2 regions of the Pseudomonas sp. XS1P51 genome follow, and region 1 is predicted to be linked to the other one. Evidence: riboswitches for the same ligand, from Rfam matches in the RefSeq annotation. Region 1 holds a riboswitch; the other holds the start of a gene.
What was found. A riboswitch is a leader RNA that binds a small molecule or an ion and turns the genes downstream of it on or off. The one in region 1 is predicted to bind cobalamin.
Positions count from the first base shown of each region.

Region 2: another riboswitch for cobalamin. It lies ahead of cobO (cob(I)yrinic acid a,c-diamide adenosyltransferase); the one in region 1 lies ahead of cobW (cobalamin biosynthesis protein CobW).

Region 1 covers NZ_CM142707.1:2,105,862-2,109,266, reverse strand. The annotation lists gene ACYZUD_RS09655 (cobalamin biosynthesis protein) at 1-314, opposite strand, end outside; gene ACYZUD_RS09650 (CbtA family protein) at 311-1,018, opposite strand; gene ACYZUD_RS09645 (CbtB domain-containing protein) at 1,030-1,236, opposite strand; cobalamin riboswitch at 1,357-1,584, opposite strand; cobalamin riboswitch at 1,761-1,973, shown strand; gene cobW (cobalamin biosynthesis protein CobW) at 2,074-3,135, shown strand; gene cobN (cobaltochelatase subunit CobN) at 3,139-3,405, shown strand, end outside.
Region 2 covers NZ_CM142707.1:7,072,332-7,075,736, reverse strand. The annotation lists gene ACYZUD_RS32715 (cobyrinate a,c-diamide synthase) at 1-1,016, opposite strand, end outside; gene cobO (cob(I)yrinic acid a,c-diamide adenosyltransferase) at 1,013-1,624, opposite strand; cobalamin riboswitch at 1,705-1,936, opposite strand; gene ACYZUD_RS32705 (hypothetical protein) at 2,091-2,675, shown strand; gene ACYZUD_RS32700 (PQQ-dependent sugar dehydrogenase) at 2,743-3,405, shown strand, end outside.

The sequences.
Region 1 (3,405 bases):
GCGGCACTTTCCGCTACGCCGTAGCAGCCGGTGCGTTCGAACGCGATGTCCGAATGATGGCTGAGTTGCGGTTGATAGCCAGCCAATTGTTCACTGCTAAAGTACATCAGCGGCAGCGCGAGTTGTTCGGCGAGCTCGATCAAGCCAGGTTCATCGCGTTTCAGTTCGATGCTGGCCAGCGCCTTGATCTGGTGCAGTTCGATTTGATGAGCCTGTAACGCCTGATCGAGCAACGCCCGCAGCGTGCTGACGGGGCAGCCGCGTTGGCAGCCCAGGCCGACCACCAGGGTCGGCGCTGCGCTGACATCAGTCATGCGTGGTATTGGCCATCGCTTTTGCGGCGGAACAACCAGGCACTGATCAGGCCCAAGGCCAGCCAGAACGCCACGTTGGTCAGCTGCGAAGCGATTTTGAACTGCGATTCCAGCACTTCCGGAGCGAGCATCGAATGGACTTCCGGTTGCGGCGCGCCGATCACATGGGGAACGGCCAGGATCGCCACGCCGAGGATTTTCATCAGCCAGTGGCGGCTGAACACGATCAGGGCGATACCGACAGCGGTGGAGGCGGCTGTACCGATCCACCAGATCTGCCGTTGCGCCAGATCGGCAGCGACAGTGCCCGGCAGCTCAGGTGGCAGGCCCAGCGTCGGCGCCAGTACGAACGTCGCATAACCGGCCAAGCCCCAGAGCAGGCCCTGAGAGGTTTTAGTCGGTGCGCGCAAGGTGTAGAGACCAGCGAGCATCAGGGCGAAACCCACGGCAACCACCAGATTACCCCCGGTGGTCGACAGCACGCGCTGCCAGCCGTCTTCCGGCTCCCAGGCTTCGGCATCGTGGGTGTGAGCGGCGACGGCACCTGCGGCGTGTTCGTGGATTTCAACAGCGGCCGGCTCGGATTTTTCGTAGGTCTCGGCTTGTAAAATCAGTGGCGAGACCCAGAAACTTTGCAGCAGCGTCAGCAACAGGGCGGCCAGCAGCCCGGTGAAACCTGCGGTTTGCGCAATACGCTTGATCATGTCGGCAGGTCTCAATGGCACGGGAATGCGGCGCTGTGACGGGTATCGTGAGCGGCGTTGTGCACCGCTTCGATGTGCGAGAAACCGGCGAAATACACAAGGCACGCGCCCAGGATCGACGCACACACGGCGGCGGTCAGGCGTTGAGTTTGGGTCGTGGTGCTGCTGGCGGTGCTCTTATCGGTGTTGCTGGGGCCGGTACTGCTGATGATCGACATGGCGCTTCCCTCTGGTCTGTCAGCGGGTGAATAGAGCGCATGGAGGACCCCTGCGAATCGCGCACGCAGAGGCTCAAACAGCGCCCGCCCACCGCGGGTTTGTTATTCAGTGAACGTAACGGTCACTGTGTGTTGCGGGCCGGTCTCCGGGCTCACGAGGGGCTTGGGCTGACGCCGAAACCTGCAAGAATCACCTTCCCATGCCGAACTGCTGGCACAGTGGATTTGATCCTTCGCTCGCTTACCGTTGCGGGGGCAGCACCGGACTGACATGGCTTTGAGTAAAGCACATGATTCACCGGTTTCCCGTTTCACCCTGTGAAGGGCACCCGTAACAAGGCGTGTAGGAGAGCATGGCCGGGGGCTGGGCGTCAATTGGCATGGGTTCTCAACTCGGCACTGAAGTGACTTCATCGCGAGCAGGCTCGCTCCCACATTCGATTGCGGCCAACTGTGGGAGCGAGCCTGCTCGCGAAGGGGCCGGTGACGACGCTACAAGACATTGACCCGCCCCCAAGCGATGCGTAGCCTTGCGCTTTCGAGGTTCTTCGGCGTTTGCCGAAGCTAAGAAGGGAACGCGGTCGATGCCGCGGCTGCCCCCGCAACTGTGAACGGTGATGTTCGCTGCCACGCCACTGCAAGCCCTATCGATCGGGCACGCGGGAAGGCGCAGCCAACGCCAGTCCAACGACTGGCAAGCCGTCAGCCAGGAGACCTGCCTCGACACAGATTCTCACTACAACCGGGCGGGGTGATCCGGTGGCGAACTCTCCCGCGCGCGCATCCGTCGCAGCGATTGTCGTCCCGTATGCCCGCCACCTTGCCAAAGGGCATCCGATGAAAACACTGGCCAAACTTCCCGTCACCATCGTTACCGGCTTCCTCGGCTCGGGCAAAACCACTTTGCTGCGGCACATGCTCGACAATGCTCAAGGCCGTCGCATTGCGGTGATCGTCAACGAGTTCGGCGAGCTGGGCATCGACGGCGAAATCCTCAAGCAGTGCTCCATTGGCTGCACCGAAGAAGAAGCCAACGGCCGCGTCTATGAACTGGCCAACGGCTGCCTGTGCTGCACCGTTCAGGAAGAATTCTTCCCGGTGATGCGCGAACTCGTCGCCCGTCGCGGCGACCTCGATCACATCCTCATCGAAACCTCGGGCCTGGCCCTGCCAAAGCCGCTGGTTCAAGCCTTCCAGTGGCCGGAAATCCGCAGCGCCTGCACCGTTGACGCGGTCATCACCGTCGTCGACAGCCCGGCCGTCGCCGCCGGCACCTTCGCCGCATTCCCGGACCAGGTCGACGCCCAGCGCAAGCTCGACCCGAACCTGGATCACGAATCGCCACTGCACGAGCTGTTCGCCGATCAACTGGCCAGCGCCGACCTGGTGATCCTCAACAAGGCTGACCTGATCAGCCCTGAAGACCTGGCCCGCGTGCGCCTGGAAGTCGCCGAAGAGCTGCCACCCGCGGTAAAAGTCATCGAAGCCAGCAGCGGTCGCCTGCCACTGGACGTACTGATCGGCCTTGGTGCCGGCTCCGAAGAACACATCGACAGCCGTCACAGCCATCACGATCACCACCATGAAGGTGAAGACGATCACGATCACGATGCATTTGATTCGATCTCCATCGAACTGCCGCAAGCCGACGAAAGCCTGCTGATGGACGCGCTGACCCAACTGGTGGTCAAGCACGGCATCCTGCGCGTCAAGGGTTTCGCCGCGATCCCGAACAAACCGATGCGCCTGTTGATCCAGGGCGTGGGCACGCGTTTCGACAAGCATTTTGACCGTCAGTGGGGCGCCGATGAAGCGCGTACCACCCGCCTGGTGTTGATCGGTCAGGAGCTGGACGCCGCTCAACTCGAAGCGCAATTGCGCGCTGCACTCAGCGTTTAAGCCATGCACCTGCTCAGGACCCAGCCCGGCGGTTTCGTGTCGGATGACAACATCGCCGACCTTGGACAAACCCCCGCCGAGCTGGTGATCCTGTGCAGCGGCGATTCCAGCCTGGCGCTGCTCGCCGAAGCGGCGCAGCAGTTGCCCGACGATTACCCGAGCGTGCGTCTGGCCAACCCGATGCAGGTGCAGAATCACGCGTCGGTCGACCTGTATGTCGACGAAGTGCTGCGCCACGCCAAGGTGATCTTGATTTCACTGCACGGCGGC
Region 2 (3,405 bases), 2.3 Mb from region 1:
CGAGTGCCCTCGACATCGGTCAACGAATCGAGCAGATAAAGCATGCCGCCGCATTCAGCCAGCAGCGGTTTCCCGGCGGCATGGTGAGCACGAATGGCGGTCAGCATCGTTGTGTTCCGTGAAAGCGCCACGTGGTGCAATTCAGGGTATCCGCCGGGCAAGTAGAGGCTGCCTGCCTCCGGCAAGCTTGCGTCACGGATCGGCGAAAAAAACAGCAGCTCGGCGCCCATGGCCCGCAGCAGATCCAGGCTCGCGCCATAGGTAAAGGCAAACGCCTCGTCACGGGCCACGGCAATCCGCACGCCGGCCAGCAATGGCTCGGCAGCGATCACATCAGGAGCGGCAAATTCCACCGCCGGCGGCAGCGCGACCTCGCAGCTGCTGGCCAAGGCATTGGCCGCCGCATCGAGACGCAGATCGAGATCATTGAGCTCGCTGGCCTGAACCAGACCAAGATGCCGACTCGGCAATTCGATCCCGGTTTCCCGGGACAACGCACCGTACCAGCGCAAGCCTTCGGTCAGGCTACCTTCGAGCAATTGCGCGTGACGCAACGTGCCGACGCGGTTCGCCAACACCCCGGCGAACGGCAAGTCCGGCTGATAGCGAGCCAGCCCCAGGGCCAGCGCACCAAAGGTCTGCGCCATGGCGGTGCCGTCGATCACGCCAAGCACCGGCACACCAAAGTGTCGCGCCAGATCGGCGCTGGACGGCGTACCGTCGAACAGCCCCATGACGCCTTCGATGAGGATCAGGTCCGCCTCACCGGCTGCTTCCCACAACAATCGACGACTTTCCTGCTCGCCGACCATCCACATGTCCAGTTGATACACCGGCGCACCGCTGGCGCGCTCGAGAATCATCGGGTCGAGGAAATCCGGGCCGCACTTGAACACGCGAACCTTGCGCCCCTGATTGCGATGCAAACGGGCCAACGCAGCGGTGACAGTGGTCTTGCCCTGACCGGAGGCCGGCGCGGCAATCAATACCGCCGGGCAATGACGTGGTTGACTCACAATTCGACGCCTTTTTGCGCTTTGATCCCGGCCTGGAATGCGTGCTTGATCACGCCCATTTCGGTAACGGTGTCGGCCAGTTCAATCATCTCCGGTTTGGCGCCGCGACCGGTAACCACCACATGCTGCATCGGCGGACGCGCCTGCAAATCGCTGAGCACCTGATCGAGATCGAGGTAACCGTGCTTGAGGGCGATGTTCAATTCATCGAGCACCACCAGGCCGATGGACGGATCGCGCAGCAATTCGCGCGACACCGCCCAAGCGGCCTCGGCGGCGGCGATGTCGCGCTGGCGGTCCTGAGTTTCCCAGGTAAAGCCTTCGCCCATTACATGAAAACGCACCTGCTCGGGGAAGCGCCGGAAGAATAATTCTTCGCCGGTGCTGTTGCGGCCCTTGATGAACTGCACCACGCCGCACTGCATGCCATGACCCATGGACCGGGCGAGCATGCCGAACGCCGAACTGCTCTTGCCTTTGCCGTTGCCGGTCAGCACCAGCAGCAGGCCGCATTCATTCGGAGAGTTGGCGATGCGTTCGTCGATTACGGCTTTTTTACGCAACATGCGCGCCAAATGGCGTTCGTCACGATCGGGGGTATCAGTCATGGGGGAGCTCTCCGTTGAGGCTGGAAACGGCGGGCAGGCACAAGAATAGACGGCAAGAAGCCTGGCATCGCCCACCGTGATGCCACTGGATGAATCAGGCCGGTCTCCGGGCTCATGAGCGGCGTTCGCCGGACTGCGCGCCTTCCCATGTCGATTATCGACACAGTGGCTCAAGGCACAGTCTTCACTCATTTACCGTTGCGGGGGCAGCGCCGGGATCGTGATCTTCTTCCCTGGAAGAGATGACTCACCGGCTTCCCTGTTTCACTCTGTCGACCAATGCCACAGAGCACCTGAAACAAGCCGCGAAGGTTAGAGGGTTGGGGGTGGAGCGTCAATTAAAGCCGGGACGCCACTGAGCGAATAACTGCCGTTGATCAACTAAATGACGTCAATCTTGTGCCACACTCACAGCAGTGATATCAAAGAGCCACAACCTGACAACACAATAAGAAGAGGGAGCCACATGCAAGGCATGATCATCAGCAACCCGAAGCTGGAATTCCTGCGTCCGGTGCTGGAACGCTGGTTTGACTGTATCGACCGCTACAATGCCGTGCGTGGCGATAACGACACGCCTTACTGGTACGACGAAAAAGCCAACCTCGGGTTGCTCTCCGCGGCTGCCTGGATGGCGGAAATGGTCACGCTGCAACAAACGCCAACCCGCAAACAGAACGAAGAAGGTGAACGCAACGCCCGCGCCGATCTGTTTATCGCCACCCCCGAAGAACGCGCCTACCTTCAGGCCACTCAACGCTGGCCGCGGGTCAACAGTCTGAACCTGAGTCAGGCCCTGATCGATATCACCAGCGACGCGAAAAGGATCGCCTACGCCAGCGACCTGAAACTCGGCTGCCTGTTCGTTGCACCGCAAAAGGCCCAGCATAGTGCTACGCCGGAAGAGCTTCAGGACATGGTCGACGACCTGCAAAAGGAACATACCTGCGCCGTGGCCTGGTATTTCCCGTACGCCTATCGCAAGTTGCGCAACGAAGCCGGCAACTATCACCCCGGCATTGCCATCTTGCTCAGGGAAGCCCGCGGCTGACCGGTTGAACCATCGCACGACTAAGCTTCTCTATGATTAGGTCAATGCATTCATAGGGAAGATCAGCATGCGCAAGCCCCAGCTCGTTCTCGTCATCGCGCTCGCCGGAGGGCTCGCCGCCTGTGGTGAAACCTCCAGCCTGCAAGTCTCCGACGGCACCGGACCGTCGCCCAAACTGCCAGAACCGAACAAGACCCTGATCCCGACGGTGAACATCGCCCCGGCGATCGGCTGGCCGGACGGTGCCAAACCCACCGCCGCGGCGGGGACTCAGGTGGCGGCGTTTGCCGAAGGGCTCGATCACCCGCGCTGGCTCTATGTGCTGCCCAATGGCGACGTGCTGGTCGCTGAAACCAACGCACCACCCAAACCCGATGACGGCAAAGGCATTCGTGGCTGGGTCATGGGTAAAGTCATGGGCCGGGCCGGTGCTGGCGTACCGAGCCCGAACCGCATCACATTGCTGCGGGACAAGGATCACGACGGCATCGCCGAAACCCGCACAGTGTTTCTGGAAAACCTCAATTCACCGTTCGGCATGACCCTGATCGGCAATGACCTGTACGTCGCCGACACGGATCGCCTGCTGCGCTTCCACTATGAAAATGGCGATACGGCGATCAAGTCGCAGCCGATCAAAGTGGTCGACCTGCCGGGCGGCACGCTGAATCACCACTGGACCAAAAACGTCATCGCCAGCAAGGACGGGAGCAAGCTGTACGTCACGGTG